One region of the Terrabacter ginsenosidimutans genome, then DNA from elsewhere that is predicted to be linked to it. Evidence: predicted binding sites of a transcription regulator. Region 1 holds the regulator's gene; the other holds the start of a gene.

What was found. The regulator LexA, encoded in region 1, represses DNA repair genes until DNA is damaged. The targets are predictions, from matches to a motif close to TCGAACANNTGTTCGA.
Region 2: a site for LexA is predicted at 4,484-4,499, ahead of ruvC (crossover junction endodeoxyribonuclease RuvC). Genes of this name have one in related genera too.

What each region holds. Positions count from the first base shown of each region.
Region 1 covers NZ_BAABDC010000007.1:77,969-85,514, reverse strand. The annotation lists gene ABD831_RS18015 (LysR substrate-binding domain-containing protein) at 1-483, opposite strand, end outside; gene ABD831_RS18010 (acetyl-CoA acetyltransferase) at 575-1,759, opposite strand; gene ABD831_RS18005 (AMP-binding protein) at 1,878-3,431, shown strand; gene ABD831_RS18000 (Sir2 family NAD-dependent protein deacetylase) at 3,436-4,404, shown strand; gene ABD831_RS17995 (hypothetical protein) at 4,463-5,392, opposite strand; gene lexA (transcriptional repressor LexA) at 5,500-6,225, opposite strand; gene ABD831_RS17985 (LysM peptidoglycan-binding domain-containing protein) at 6,454-6,876, shown strand; gene ABD831_RS17980 (hypothetical protein) at 7,214-7,516, shown strand; gene ABD831_RS17975 (alpha/beta hydrolase) at 7,513-7,546, shown strand, end outside.
Region 2 covers NZ_BAABDC010000004.1:434,637-442,182, forward strand. The annotation lists gene secD (protein translocase subunit SecD) at 1-1,399, opposite strand, end outside; gene yajC (preprotein translocase subunit YajC) at 1,407-1,775, opposite strand; gene ruvB (Holliday junction branch migration DNA helicase RuvB) at 2,010-3,155, opposite strand; gene ruvA (Holliday junction branch migration protein RuvA) at 3,152-3,754, opposite strand; gene ruvC (crossover junction endodeoxyribonuclease RuvC) at 3,751-4,425, opposite strand; gene ABD831_RS14815 (YebC/PmpR family DNA-binding transcriptional regulator) at 4,583-5,344, opposite strand; gene pdxT (pyridoxal 5'-phosphate synthase glutaminase subunit PdxT) at 5,341-6,003, opposite strand; gene kynU (kynureninase) at 6,149-7,402, shown strand; gene ABD831_RS14830 (DUF4037 domain-containing protein) at 7,427-7,546, opposite strand, start outside.

The sequences.
Region 1 (7,546 bases):
GTCCTCCTCGAGCTCCCCGAGATCGCCGCCCTCGTAGGCGAAGGCGACGGCGACGTCGCAGTCGCCGTTGCGCAGGGCCGCGAGCGACTCCGGCGGCTCGGCCTCGGTGAAGGTGACGGTGATGTCGGGATGGCGGGCCTTGAGGATGGCGAGCGTCCTCGGCACGAGTGTCGCCGACGAGCTGGGGAAGGCCTGCAGACGGACGCGCCCGGCGCGCAGCCCGGCGATGGCGGTGATCTCCTCCTCGGCCGCGTCGAGCGCGGCGAGGACTCCGACGGCGTGACGGGCCAGTACCTGGCCGGCCTCCGTGAGGCGGACCTGCCGGCCGTAGCGCTCGACGAGAACGGTCCCCGTGCGCTGCTCCAGGCGTCGGACCATCTGGGAGATGGCCGGCTGGGTGAAGCCCAGCGCGTTGGCGGCGCTCGTGAAGCTTCCCTCGTCGGCAATGGCCTTCATGACCCGCAGGCCCGCAGCATCGATCATGGGTCGATCATAACCGGTGATTATGGAAGTGGCGCGATCCTGAATGTCGCGTCGACCCCAGGATGGCGCGGGGACCGCCGCGGAGCTGGGGCTAGACCGACTCCAGGACGCTGACGTAGTTGGCGACCGCCAGTCCACCCATGTTGTGCACGGCGGCTCTTCTCGCGGCGGGCAGCTGCATGTCACCGGCGGTGCCCGACAGCTGCATCGCGGCCAGCACGTGCTGCGAGACCCCTGTCGCGCCGACGGGGTGGCCCTTGGCCTTGAGGCCGCCGGAGACGTTGACCGGCAGTCGGCCTTCGCGGTGCACGGTGCCGTCCTCGAGGAGCCGGTGCCCCTCGCCGCGCGGCGCGAGGCCGATCGCCTCGTAGACGACGAGCTCCGCGATGGTGAAGCAGTCGTGGAGCTCGACGAGGTCGAGGTCGGAGGTGTCGACCTGGGCCATGCCGAGCGCCCGCTGCCAGGCCGCCGCGGTCCCCACGAAGGTGAGCGGGTCGCGCTTGGCCGCGGGCAGGAAGTCGTTGGCGTGACCGAAACCGGCAAGCCGCACCGGGTCGGTGCGGCCCCCGGTGCGGCGCGTCGAGAGCACGAGGGCCGCGGCGCCGTCGGACACGGGGGAGCAGTCGGTGCGGCGCAGCGGCTCGGCGACCATGGGGTTGCGATCGGAGACCGTGCGGCAGAAGTCCACACCGAGGTCCTTGCGCAGCTGTGCGTAGGGGTTGAGGACACCGTTGCGGTGGTTCTTCGCGGCGATGGAGCCGAGCGTGTCGCCCACGGGGCCATGGTGCTTCTCGTAGTGCCGGGCGACGTCGGCGAACAGCCCGGCGAAGCCCGTCGTCGACGAGCGTCCCGCCAGCTCGTAGTCCGCGCCGAGCAGCGCGGCGCCCACGACGTCGGCAGGGGCGTGCGTCATCTTCTCGGCGCCGATGACGAGGACGGTCCGCGCCGTCCCGGCAAGGAGCGACTTGACGCCCTGCTGCACGGCCGCGGAGCCGGAGGCGCAGGCGTTCTCGACGCGTGTCGCCGGCACGTTCGCGAGGTCGTCGCTGAGCTGGAGGGCGAGCGACGACGCGAAGCCGAGCGGCCACATCCCCGAGTTGAACGTGCCGAGCACGATCTCGTCGACGTGGCCGGGCTCGATCCCGGCGCACTCCAGGGCCTCGCCCGCGGCGCTGACGACGAGGCTCTCCAGGGTCTCGTCGTCGAGGCGGCCGAACTGGGTGTGCCCCCAGCCGGTGACGAGGACGTCGGTGCCGAAGGTGTCACGCAGGCTCATGCGGCCCACGCTAGTCCGCGGGACAGGCCCTGCCGTGGGTGCAGCGGCCACATGACGACGCACGCGGTGTCGTCCCGACACACCGGGATCGTTGGATGAAAGTGTTTGTCTGGCAAGCATGTTCGATGACGACGTGACCCGCTGGGTGCTCCCTCTCGTGCTCGAGGAGCAGGCCGACTCCCTCGGTGGTCGCGAGCTGGTCCACGTCGTCGGAGAAGGCTCGCTGTCGTATGCCGCAGCGGCCGGTGATGCCCGTCGGGTGGCCTCGCGACTGGCGTCCGCCGGGGTGCGGCGCGGCGACGCCGTGGCCGTGCTGCTGGCCAGCGGGCTCGACTTCGTCCGGGTGTGGCTGGGACTCGGCCGCCTCGGCGCCGTCATCGTGCCCGTCAACACCGCCCTCGAGGGTGCGTTCCTCGCCCATCAGCTGGACGACTGCGGCGCAAGGTTCGTCGTGGCCGATGCCGGAGGAGCGCGTGCCGTGCGCGCAGCCCTCGGGTCCCCCGCCGGGCGGGAGATCGTCGACCTCACGGGTTGGCAGTCGGAGCCGGAATGGGAGGGACCGTTGCCGCGCGCCGCCGACACGGCCTGCGTCATGTACACGTCGGGGACGACCGGCCCGTCGAAGGGCGTCGTCATGCCGCACGCCCACTGCGTCCTCTTCGGCGTGGGCACCATCGAGGGGCTGGGCCTGACGGCGGAAGACCGCTACTACGTGACGATGCCCCTGTTCCACGCCAACGGGCTCTTCATGCAGCTCGGGGCCACGATCCTGGCCGGCGCGAGTGCGGTCCTGCGCCCTCGCTTCAGCGCGAGCGCCTGGACCCGTGAGGTGCGCGAGCACCGCTGCACGGTGTCCAACCTGCTCGGCTCGATGTCCGAGTTCGTCATGGCCCAGCCCCCACGGCCCGACGACGGCGAGCTCGGCCTCCGCGTCGTGTGCCCCGTGCCGAACCCACCCGCGCACGAGGCCGCGTGGCGGGAACGCTTCGGCGTGCCCGAGGTCGTGACGGCATACGGCATGACGGAGGTCAACATCCCGCTCTACGGCCGGCTGGGACAGTCGCGGCCCGGCACCGCCGGCCTCGTCCTGGACCGCTGGTTCGAGGTGGAGGTGTGCGACCCCGACACGGACGTGCCGGTGCCGCGGGGCACGGTCGGGGAGATCATGGTCCGCCCGCGGGTGCCGTTCGGGTTCATGGCCGGCTACCACGGCTTGCCCGAGGTGACGGTCGCGGCGTGGCGCAGCCTGTGGTTCCACACCGGAGACTCCGGGGTGATGGACGAGCAGGGCTGGGTGACCTTCGTGGACCGCACCAAGGACTGCATCCGGCGGCGCGGGGAGAACATCTCCTCGTTCGAGGTCGAGAGCGCGGTCGCGGCGCTGGCGGGGGTGGCCGAGGTGGCCGCCTACGCCGTGCCCTCGGTCCCTGCCGGCACCGAGGACGAGGTGATGCTCGCGGTGGTCCCCGTTGCCGGCGCGAGCCTCGACTGCGCGGAGCTCGTCCAGCGCGTCGACTCCGTCCTGCCGCGCTTCGCCCGTCCGCGCTACGTCGAGATCGTCGACGAGCTGCCGCGCACCCCCACGGCCAAGGTGCGCAAGGCGGAGCTGCGACGCCGTGCGGTCACACCCACGACGTGGGACCGGGAGGCGGGGGCAGGCGACGTAGGCTGACCGGGTGCAGCAGCCGAACGGCATACCTCCGCAGGGGACGGCCGCGTCGACAGTCATGTCGGCGGCCACGACCCGGCTCGCCACCACGCGCACCCTGCCGCTCGAGACGCACGACCTCGGCACGTTCGACGACCTCGTGGACCTCGTCAGCGGTGGCGGAGTCGTCGTGCTCTCCGGCGCCGGGCTCTCCACCGAGTCGGGCATCCCGGACTACCGCGGGCCCGACGGGACCCGTCGCGTGGAGCCGATGACCTACGGCGAGTTCGCAGGGTCGAGCGAGGCGCGCCGGCGCTACTGGGCGCGCAGCTACATCGGGTGGCAGCGCTTCAACGCCGCCGAGCCCAACGAGGGCCATCGCGTCGTCACCGACCTTCAGCGCGCGGGCTACGTGGGCCCGATCATCACCCAGAACGTGGACGGGCTGCACCAGGCCTCGGGCGCCACCGACGTCATCGAGCTCCACGGGTCGCTCGACCGGGCCGTCTGCCTCACCTGCGGCGAGTACACCACGCGAATCGGCTTGCACGAGAGGATGACCGAGGCCAACCCCGGCTTCATGGAGCGGTTCGCCGAGGCGGCGCAGACGGTGGGTTCGCAGTGGGGCGAGCAGGTCCGGCCCGATGGTGACATCGTGCTCGCCGACTCGCTCGTCGAGTCCTTCCACGCGCCGCGCTGTCTCGTCTGCGGACACGACACCGTCAAGCCCGACGTCGTCTTCTTCGGCGAGTCGGTGCCCAAAGCGCTTGTCGAGCAGTGCTTCTCGCTCGTCGAGGGCGCTGGGGCGGTGCTCGTGCTGGGTTCGTCGCTGTCGGTGATGAGCGGCTACCGCTTCGTCCGGCGGGCCCACCAGCGCGACGTGCCGGTCGCGATCGTCACGCGTTCGGCCACCCGCGGTGACGCCGAGGCGAGCCTACGTCTGCACGCGCCCCTCGGCCCGACCCTGGAGGACCTGCGTCAAGCGCTCGGTCACTGAGCGGGGTCACTGAGCGGGGTCACTGTCCGGTCGAGTCGGCGGCCCCTGTCCTGCAGGGCTACTCGGCCACGGAGTGGGTCTGCCGCGCCTCGGTGCCGTCGGCGCCGTCGCTCGCGCGCAGGTCCCACAGCTCCTTGGTCTGCACGCCCCAGTAGGCGGCGAACAGCACGATGATGATCACCTCGGCGATGAGGACGAGGTGGTCGAACCCCTTGACGGTGAGGGCGGCGAGGACCGTCACTCCGAGCGCCGCGGCGAGCGCCACCGCGATCGCGATGTAGGTGCGCTTGTAGACAGCCCCGCCGTCGGCGCCCCGGTGGCGCTCCTCGGCGCGCAGTGCGCTGAAGGCCATGACGGCGATGACCCCGGCCACCATGGTGCCCGCGGCGACGCCGTGGCTGAGCGCGATGAAGCGGTCGCGCAGCGCGAGGAAGAGGGTCAGCTCACCGAGCAGCACCGCGCCGCAGACGACGGAGACGACCACGGAACGCACCGTGGGTCGTTCGGACGGGTCGCGCGTCATCGCGCCCCGCTTGAGCCAGGCGGCCACCAGCGCGGCGACGGCGGCGACGACGACGAGCGACCAGATGTTGTTGCGCACGGCCGCGGCGATCTCGCCCGGGGTCTGGGTGTAGGCGTTCGGCCCGCACCGGGCGTCCGGCACGGTGGGGACCATGGCGACGACGAAGGCCATGAAGCCCGAGAAGTTGAGCAGCACGTCCTCCTCGGGCGAGTGGCCCTTGTAGGCGATGAGGCTGGCCCCGAGCGCGCACAGCGAGCCGACGAAGACCGATCGTGCCGGTGTGTAGTAGTACGCGCTGATCGAGCCGAGCCAGCACGAGTGGCCGGTCTCCCACCACCACTGGTAGCCGACCGAGAGCAGCAGCATGAGGAGCAGGGCGATCATCGCGCCCCGCAGGTAGCGGTACGTGAACACGACGTCCCGGGTGCGGCCTGGTGCCATGGCGGTCTCCTTCGCAGGGCTCACGGTTCAGAGTCTCTCGCCGTCTCGTCGGATACGCCTCCCGGGACACGGCGATGCCGTCGGCGCGGAGGGCGCCGACGGCATACGTCGTCGATGGGGAGCCGAAGGGCTCAGATGCGGCGCAGCACCGCCGTGACCTTGCCGAGGATCGTGGCGTGGTCGCCGTCGATGGGGGAGAAGTCGTCGTTGTGCGGCATGAGCCACACGTGGCCGTCCTTGCGCTTGAACGTCTTGACCGTCGCCTCGTTGTCGAGCATCGCCGCGACCACGTCGCCGTTGTCGGCATGCTGCTGCTGGCGCACGACGACCCAGTCGCCGTCGCAGATCGCGGCGCCGATCATCGAGTCGCCGGTGACCTTGAGCAGGAAGAGGTCGCCCTCGCCGACGAGCTGCTTGGGCAGCGGGAACACGTCCTCGACGACCTCCTCGGCGGTGATGGGTACGCCGGCCGCGATCTGTCCGAGCACGGGAACGTAGGAGGCCTCGGGGCGGGCATCGCCGGAGTCGGTCTCGGTGTCGTACTGGTCGCCCCGCGGGCGCAGCGGCGTCGCGTCGCCCGCGCGGTAGCCGACCTCCTCCGCCTTCGCGTCGGGCGAGACGACCTCGAGCGCGCGCGGACGGTTGGGGTCACGCCGGAGGTAGCCCTTGGCGACGAGCGCGTTGAGCTGGTGGGAGACGCTGGACGGGCTGGCCAGGCCGACCGCGTCGCCGATCTCACGCATGCTCGGCGGGTAGCCACGGCGGTCCACGGAGTTGCGGATGACCTCGAGAACCCGCCGCTGGCGGACGGTCAGACCGTCGCCGGTGTCGCGATCGGGAAGCTCGGTCACGCCCATGGTGTCCCCTTCGTCGGCTCTTCAGACCGCGTCGTGACGCTGGATGTGAGGCCAGTGTCAGTGGTGGCTGGTGAGGTCTGTGGTGTGAGGAAAGACTACGCAGGTCGAACACAGTTGCCAAACACCTGTTCGATGCGTGTCTCGACTTCATCGAACATACGTGCTACAACTCGTACAGACGTTCTATCGAACATGTGTTCGCAAGTTCAGGAGCAAGGGGAGGTCACCATGAGCGCCATCGTCCTCGAGGCCGTTCGCCAGCCGCACACCGAGGAGTCCGAGCGGCCGCTGTCGGCCGGACGGCCCCGTCTCGTTCTCGTGCCGACCGGGCCTGAGGCGGCAGGGGTGGCCCGGGCAGCGCGCGCCACCCAGCCGCCCCTGCGTCTGACCCGGTTCGGTCGGGTGGTCCTGGCCCTGCTCGTCGCGGCAGTCGTCGCCGTCCTCGGTGTCGGGTTGGCCGGCCAGCTGGCCTCGGCCACGGGGGAGCCGCGCACGGTCACGGTGCAGTCCGGGCAGACGCTCTCGGGGGTCGCCGCTCGCGAGCTGCCCGAGCTGACGACGGCCGAGGGCGTCGTCGAGCTCCAGGTCGCCAACAGTCTCAGCACCACCGCGGTCCACGCCGGTCAGCAGCTCGTCATCCCGGCGCGCTGACCCCACAGCTCTCTGCGAGCTCTCGGGGACCTGGTCGATCGCGTAGGCCGTCTCCCGGCTGTCGCACCGACCGTCCCATCCCGATCTGCCGCGTTGGCTCCACCTTCAGCGGCTGGCGGTAGCGGCGCTTCGACCCCGTCGCTCCTGCCCCGGACGCCGTACCCCTGATCCGGGGTGCGGCGTCCTGCTGTCCCCGGCGTCCTTGCAGCGCAGGTGGTCCAGCGGGCGCCGACACAGCACGCAGCCCTCATGCGCCTGGGGCCAGGTCCTGTGGATGACGCCGGTGAGCCGCCCGGTGAGCGGCCTAGCGTGACAGTCCTCGGGAAGGGAGCACACCATGCGCTACGCAGTGGACACGGCAGCACTCCGCGAGGACGTCACGTCCATCACCGAGGTCCTCGCGCGGGTGCGCACGATTGCGATCGCGGACGAGCTGCAGCCGATCGCCGCCGCTCTCCCGGGGAGCCGGAGCGCCGCGGGCCTGCGCCAGGTCTCGGCCGTCTGGGCGGCGCGACTGGCCGCGACCCGGTGGGAGCTGCAGGAGCTGGGCCAGTGCCTGACCGTCGCGGCCGACACCTACGACGCCGTCGAGCAGGCGGCTCGGCAGAGCGTCCGACCGGCGTCGGGAGGCTCTCGATGACGGTCGCCACCACCGCGTCGACGCTGTCCG
Region 2 (7,546 bases), on a different contig from region 1:
TGACCGCGAGGTAGGTGATGACGGAGGCGACGACGAGCGAGGCGACCGTGACGAGGCCGAGCGCGCGGTACTGGAAGAGCGAGTAGACGACGACGAGCAGCAGGCCGATGAAGCCGGCGAGCAGGCCGATGCGCAGCTGCTCCTCGCCGAGCTGCGGCGTGATGTTGTCCTGCGTCTGCAGCGCGAACGAGATCGGGAGCGCACCGAACTTCAGCTGCTCGGCGAGCTGCTTGGCGGAGTCGATGGTGAACGAGCCGGTGATCGAGGCGCGCCCGTCGGTGATGACGGCGCGGGCCTGCGGCGCCGTGATGACCGCCTTGTCGAGCACGACCGCGAACTGGTCGAGCGGCGGCTGGGACTGCAGGCCGTAGAGGCGCTTGGTCACGGCCGCGAACTTGGCCTTGCCGGCGTCCTTGAAGGACAGGGCGACCTCGACGATCGAGGTGGGCTGGCCGTTGGGGCCGGGCTGGTAGCCGCTCGTGGCGTCGGCGATCTCGCTGCCGTCGATCTCGCTCGGGCCGAGGACGTACTTGGTGACCCGGTCCTCGCCACAGGTGGCGATGGGCTGGGTCGGGTCGTCCTGCACCCTGTCGATCGCGCCCGGGGCGGAGCAGTCGAGGGCGGTGTACGCCTTGGCCACCTTGGCGGCGGCCGCGTCGGCCTTCGCCTTGTCCCAGCCGAGGCCCACGAGGCCCGTGCTGGCCTGCGCCTTGACGGCGGCCTCGGTCTGGGCCGGCGTGGGTGCGGGAGCCGTCTGCGTGGCTGCAGGGGCCGGGGTCGTGGCCTTGCCGGCAGGAGTCGTGGCCTTGCCCGTCGCGGTGCCCGTCGGCGTGGCCGGCGTGGTGGCTGCTCGGAGTGCGTCGGGGACGACGCCGTTCTGCGCGGTCGCCGACGTCGACGGGGTCGCCGTGGCAGTGCCGGACGGCTTCTTCGTCGTGCCCGTCGAGGTTCCGGTCGGCGTGCCCGTCGGTGTCCCGTTCGGGTTCGCCTGCGACGCGTTGGCGTCGAGCGCCTGGACGTAGACGGCGCGGAAGCGCAGCTGTGACGGCTTCTTCAGCGCGTCGAGCTGTTCCTTGGTGGGCTGCCCGGGGATGGAGACGACGATGCTGCGGCCACCCTGCGTGGTGATCTCGGCCTCGGACACACCGTTGGCGTCGATGCGCTGGCGGATGATGTCGACCGCCCGGTTGACCTGGCCCTCGCTGATCGTCTCGGTGCCGGTGAGCTGCGGCTGGAGCACGAGCTCCGTGCCGCCCTCGAGGTCGAGTCCGAGGCGGGGGGTCATCGACCCGTCGCCCCACTTCGTCAGGCCGACTGCCAGGGCGCCGAGGCCGAGGATGACGACGATGAGCGCCAGGAGGCTGCGTCTCGCCGACTTCTTGGTGGAGCTGCGTGCCACGAAACCCTCACTGACCGTTCTGCTGGGAGTCGGGCGTGCTGCCCGGTGCGTCATCGGGCGCGGCGTCCGTTGCCGGCGTGCTGGCGGTGGTGCCGCTGACGCCCTCGGAAGCCGTGTCGGTCTGCTTCATCGCGATGGCGCGCCGGTCGACCCGGATCGTGGTGCCCTCGGCGATCTCGAGCCAGGCGCTGGCCTCGTCGAGGTGCTTGACCGTGCCGTAGATGCCGGACGACGTGACGATCCGGTCGCCGACGTTGAGCGAAGAGCTGAAGTCCCGCATCTGCTTCATCCGCTTGTTCTGGGTGAAGAACAGCCAGCCCAGCAGCAGCAGTGGCAGGGCGAAAATCAGCAACGAGAAGCCCCCGTTGGTGTTCATGTCAGCTCAGTCCTTCGTGTCTTCGTCCGGTCGGTGTGCACACGTGCCACGACCCGGTGATCGGGTCGGATGTCGCGTCAACGACCGGGGGCACCGGATGGTGCCGCGGCAGCGGCGGTGGTGCCCGCAGGAGTCTACGTGCGCCGGTGCAGTTTGTCAGACCGGATCGGGGCGTCGTGACGCGGACGCGGGTCACGTTTTGGTCGCACTCGAGCGTCTCCGGGGCAGGTGTCCTCAGGCGTCGAAACGGGCGCCACCGGCCTCGTCGATGGGCAGCGTGGCCGTCCACAGAGCCTGGGCGTCACGTGGTGGGGTGAGGCCGAGGTGGTCCCACGCCAGGCTCGATGCGGCGCGCCCACGCGGCGTGCGCACCATGAAGCCCTCGCGCACGAGGTAGGGCTCGGCGACCGTCTCCACGGTGTCGGGCTCCTCGCCCACGGCGACGGCCAGCGTCGAGAGGCCCACAGGCCCGCCGTTGAAACGGCGGCAGAGCGCCTCCAGGACGGCTCGGTCGAGACGGTCGAGGCCGCGTTCGTCGACGTCGAACAGCTCGAGGGCCTGACGGGCGGCGGCGTGGGTCACCCGGTCCTCGCCGTGGACCTGGGCCCAGTCGCGCACCCGGCGCAGCAGTCGGTTGGCGATGCGTGGAGTGCCTCGGGAGCGCAGTGCGATCTCGCGGATGCCGTCCTCGTCGGCGTCGAGACCCAGCAGGCGGGCCGACCGGTGCAGGATCGTGACGAGGTCCGCGGCCGCGTAGTAGTCGAGGTGACCGGTGAAGCCGAACCGGTCGCGCAGCGGGGCAGGCAGCAGGCCTGCGCGGGTGGTCGCACCGACGACGGTGAAGGGTGGCAGCTCGAGCGGGATCGCTGTGGCGCCGGGGCCCTTGCCGATGATGACATCGACGCGGAAGTCCTCCATCGCCAGGTAGAGCATCTCCTCGGCGGACCGGGACATCCGGTGGATCTCGTCGAGGAAGAGCACCTCGCCCTCCGCGAGCGAGGAGAGCACCGACGCGAGGTCGCCGGCGTGCTGGATCGCGGGTCCTGAGGTGATGCGGATGGGCTGCTCGAGCTCGCTGGCCACGATCATCGCGAGGGTCGTCTTGCCGAGGCCGGGAGGACCTGACAGCAGGACGTGGTCCGGCGGGGTGCCACGCCGCTTGGCGGCCTTGAGGACGAGCCCGAGCTGGTCGCGCACCCGTGTCTGCCCCGGGAACTCGTCGAGCCGCTTGGGCCGCAGGGCTGCCTCGACCTGCCGCTCCTCGGTGTCGCCGACGACGTCGACGATGCGGGCCGTCGCGTCGAAGGACCCGTCGTCCCAGACGTCGGGGACGGTGCCGGTGTCGAGCTCCCAGGAGCCGTCCGAGCGGTCGGCACTCATCGGCCCAGCTCCTGCAGGGCCGCGCGCAGCAGCGCTGAGACACCGGCCCCATCGGCCGCGAGCGGCGCCACCTTGTCGAGCGCGTCGTCGGCCTGTCGCGCCGTCCACCCGAGACCGACGAGGGCCTCGCGGACCTGCTCGCGCCACGCCTCACCGGAGTCGAGGTGGACGGGATCGACCCGGCCGGCCGAGCCTGGCAGGGCACCCAGCTTGTCCTTGAGCTCGAGGACCATGCGCTCGGCGCCCTTCTTGCCGATGCCGGGGACCTTCGTCAGCGCGACGAGGTCGCCGGTGCCGAGCGCCACTCGCACGGCGTCGGGTGAGTGCACGGCGAGCACGGCGAGGGCGAGCCGGGGCCCAACACCCGAGACGGTCTGGACCGTCTCGAAGACGTGCTTCTCGTCGTCGGTCGCGAAGCCGTAGAGCGTCAGCGAGTCCTCGCGCACGACGAGGCTCGTGGCGAGCTCGGTGGGCTGCCCCAGTCGCACGGACGTGGCCGTCGCGGGTGTCGTGTGGACGAGCATGCCGACTCCCCCGACTCCGACCACGACGGAGTCGAGGCCGACCTTGAGGACGGTGCCGGAGAGCGAGGCGATCATCGGGGCTGGGCTCCAGAGTGCGGTGGTGGGGTGCGATCGGGTGAGGCGGGCCGGGCGGCCCTGGAGGTCTGGGTGGACGCGGCCCGCAGCCGCTGCACGGGGGGCACCGATCCCGGCGGGACCCGGCGGGGTATCCCGCTCCCCCGGTTGACCGTGCGCGCCAGCACCTCGAGCCGTGCCTCCTCGAGCCGGTTCTGGGTGCCGCCGCGCCAGACGTGGCAGATCGCGAGGGCAAGGGCGTCGGCCGCGTCGGCCGGCTTCGGAGGTGTGTCCAGACCGAGCAGGCGGGTCACCATCGTGGTCACCTGTGCCTTGTCGGCCCGTCCGCTGCCGCTGACGGCAGCCTTGACCTCCGTGGGCGTGTGCAACGTGACCGGAAGGCCCAGCCGCTCCGCGATGATCATGACGATGCCGGTCACCTGGGCCGTGCCCATCACGGTGGAGACGTTGGTGTCGGCGAAGACCCGCTCGATGGCGACAGCCTCGGGTCGGTGTCGCGCGAACCACTGCCGCATCTCGTCCTCGACCGCGACGAGACGTCGGGGCGTGGGGTCGGTGGACGGCGTCCGGATGACTCCCACCTCGACGAGGGCGAGCTTGCGGCCCGGCACTCCGTCGACGACGCCGACTCCGCACCGCGTGAGGCCGGGGTCGACCGCGAGGACGCGCACGGCATACCTCCAGGTCTGTGGGCGGGACGGACGGGACGAGTGGGAACGCCAGGTCGATCCGAACAGGTGTTCGGGACAACGCTAACCGCCCGCCCCCGAAAGCACGGGAGGCACGCCGGTCCCGGCGTGCCTCCCGTGCTGCGGCCTGACGGCCGGCTCAGTCCTCGTCCTCGTCGAGCTGCGCCAGCACGTCGTCGGGGATGTCGCCGTTGGCGAAGACGTTCTGCACGTCGTCGCTGTCCTCGAGCGCCTCGATGACCCGGATCATCTTCTTGGCCCCGTCCAGGTCGAGCGGGACCTGCAGGTTCGGGACGAACGACGCCTCGGCCGACTCGTAGTCGATGCCGGCGTCCTGGATCGCCTTGCGGACCGCGACGAAGTCGGTGGCCTCGGAGATGATCTCCCAGGTGTCGCCGTTGTCGTTGACCTCCTCGGCACCCGCCTCGAGCACGACCTCGAGGATGTCGTCCTCGCTGCCGGCATCCTTGAGGACGGTGACGACGCCCTTGCGGTTGAAGACGTAGGACACCGAGCCCGGGTCGGCGAGCTGGCCACCGTTGCGGGTCAGCGCGGTGCGCACCTCGGCAGCGGCGCGGTTGCGGTTGTCGGTGAGGCACTCGATGAGCACCGCGACGCCGTTGGGGGCGTAGCCCTCGTACATGATGGTCTGCCAGTCGGCCGCGCCCGCCTCGGCGCCCGAGGCACGCTTGACCGCGCGGTCGATGTTGTCGTTGGGGACCGACGTCTTCTTGGCCTTCTGGATGGCGTCGTAGAGGGTCGGGTTGCCCGCGGGGTCAGCCCCGCCCTGGCGCGCCGCGACCTCGATGTTCTTGATGAGCTTGGCGAAGAGCTTGCCGCGCTTGGCGTCCTTGGCCGCCTTCTGGTGCTTCGTGGTGGCCCATTTGGAGTGGCCGCTCATGCAGTGTCCTCGCGTTCCGGTGACTGGCGTGCGCCCGACTGCTGGAGTCGGTGCTCTCTGACGATCGAGACGAACTCGGCGTGGATCCGGCGGTCGGCCCCCACCTCGGGGTGGAAGGACGTGGCCATGAGGTTGCCCTGCCGGACCGCGACGATCCTACCGGCGGCCGCGCCCTCGCTCACGCGGGCGAGCACCTCGACCTCGGGGCCGACCTGCTCGACCCACGGCGCCCGGATGAAGACGGCGTGCACGGTGCCGGTCGCCCCGGCGTCGCGCCAGGCGTAGTCGAGGTCCTGCTCGAAGGAGTCGACCTGGCGGCCGAAGGCGTTGCGCCGCACGGTGATGTCGAGGCCGCCGAGCGTCTGCTGGTCGGGCCGCCCGTCGGCGATGCGGTCGGCGAGCATGATCATCCCGGCGCACGAGCCGTAGGCCGGCATGCCCTCCGCGATGCGGCGCAGCAATGGCTCGCGCAGGTCGAAGGCGCGGACGAGCTTGTCCATGACGGTCGACTCCCCGCCGGGGATCACGAGTCCGTCGATCGACTCGACCTCCGCCGGGCGACGGACCGTGACCGCGTCCGCGCCGAGCGCGTCGAGGGCCGCGAGGTGCTCGCGGACGTCGCCCTGGACCGCGAGGACGCCGATCCGCGGGAGGGACAGGATGCTGGTGGTGCTCACCGAGCCAGCCTAGGGCGCCGGTGACCGGGCGACGGTCACGGGTCCGTGGCCGGGAACCGTCTGGCATACGAGACACGAGAGCTGCCCGCCCTGACGACGGCACCGGCTCAACGGATACGTTGCGCCCATGACGACGGTGCAGACCCACGAAGACCTGATCGCCCGCGCCGCGGAGGCCGACGCCGCCTCACCGCTGCGGGGCACGCGAGACCTCTTCACCCTGCCCGACGACGTCATCTACCTCGACGGCAACTCGTTGGGCGCGCTGCCGACGGCCGTCCCCGCCGTCGTCGACGACGTCATGCACCGCCAGTGGGGCGAGCGGCTGATCCGGTCGTGGAACGAGGCCGACTGGTGGGGCGCGCAGACCCGGGTCGGCGACCGCGTCGGGCGTCTCGTCGGCGCCGCGCCGGGCCAGGTCGTGGTCACGGACTCGACGTCGGTGAACCTCTTCAAGGCGGTCATCGGCGCCGGTCGGCTGCGTCCCGGCCGCACCGTCGTGCTCACCGACCCGGACTCGTTCCCGACCGACCTCTACATGACGGAGTCCGCGGCCGCCCTGGCCGGCCTCGAGGTGCGCCGGGTGCACCCGCGCGACGCCGTGACCGCCATCGCCGAGGCGGGAGAGGCCCTCGCCCTCGCCTCGTACTCGAGCGTCGACTACCGCACGGGCGAGCTGTGGGACCTTCGGGCGATCACGGAAGCCGCCCACGCCGTCGGGGCGCTCGCCTGCTGGGACCTCTGCCACTCCGCCGGCGTCATCGAGGTGGACCTCGACGCGGGCGGCGCCGACCTCGCCGTCGGCTGCGGCTACAAGTACCTCAACGGTGGCCCGGGCGCTCCCGCGTTCCTCTATGTCGCGACCCGCCACCAGGACGACTTCGACCAGCCGCTGACGGGTTGGCAGGGCCACGCCCACCCCTTCGAGATGCGCCCCGACTACGAGGCCGCACCCGGGATCACCCGCGCCCGGGTCGGCACCCCGCCCCTGCTGTCGGTGCTCGCCCTGGAGGCCGCGCTCACGGCATACGACGGTCTCTCCCCCGCCGACGTGCGGGCGGCATCGCTCTCGGTGACGGGCACGTTCATCGACGCCCTCGACGCCCTCGGGGTCGACCTGCCGCTCGCGACGCCGCGCGAGCCCGAGCGACGCGGGTCGCAGGTCTCGCTCCGGCACCCGCAGGCCTTCGCCGTCGTGCAGGCGCTCATCGCCCGCGGCGTCATCGGCGACTTCCGCGAGCCCGACATCATCCGGCTCGGTTTCGCACCGCTCTACGTGACGCACGTCGACGCGGTGCGCGCTGCGGTGCACGTCCAGGAGGTCCTCGACGGGCGCGAGTTCGAGCGGCCCGAGTTCGCCGAGCGCGGCGCCGTCACCTGACGAGTGCCGCTGCGGGACGATCCGTCATTCGATCCGTCGACGGGGATGCGTCAGGACGTCGACGTTGTCGCTCCACTGCTCCACCGAGCCGACGCCCCGTGGGAGCAACCGCACGGCCGGGTCGAGGATGCTCTCGGCGACCAC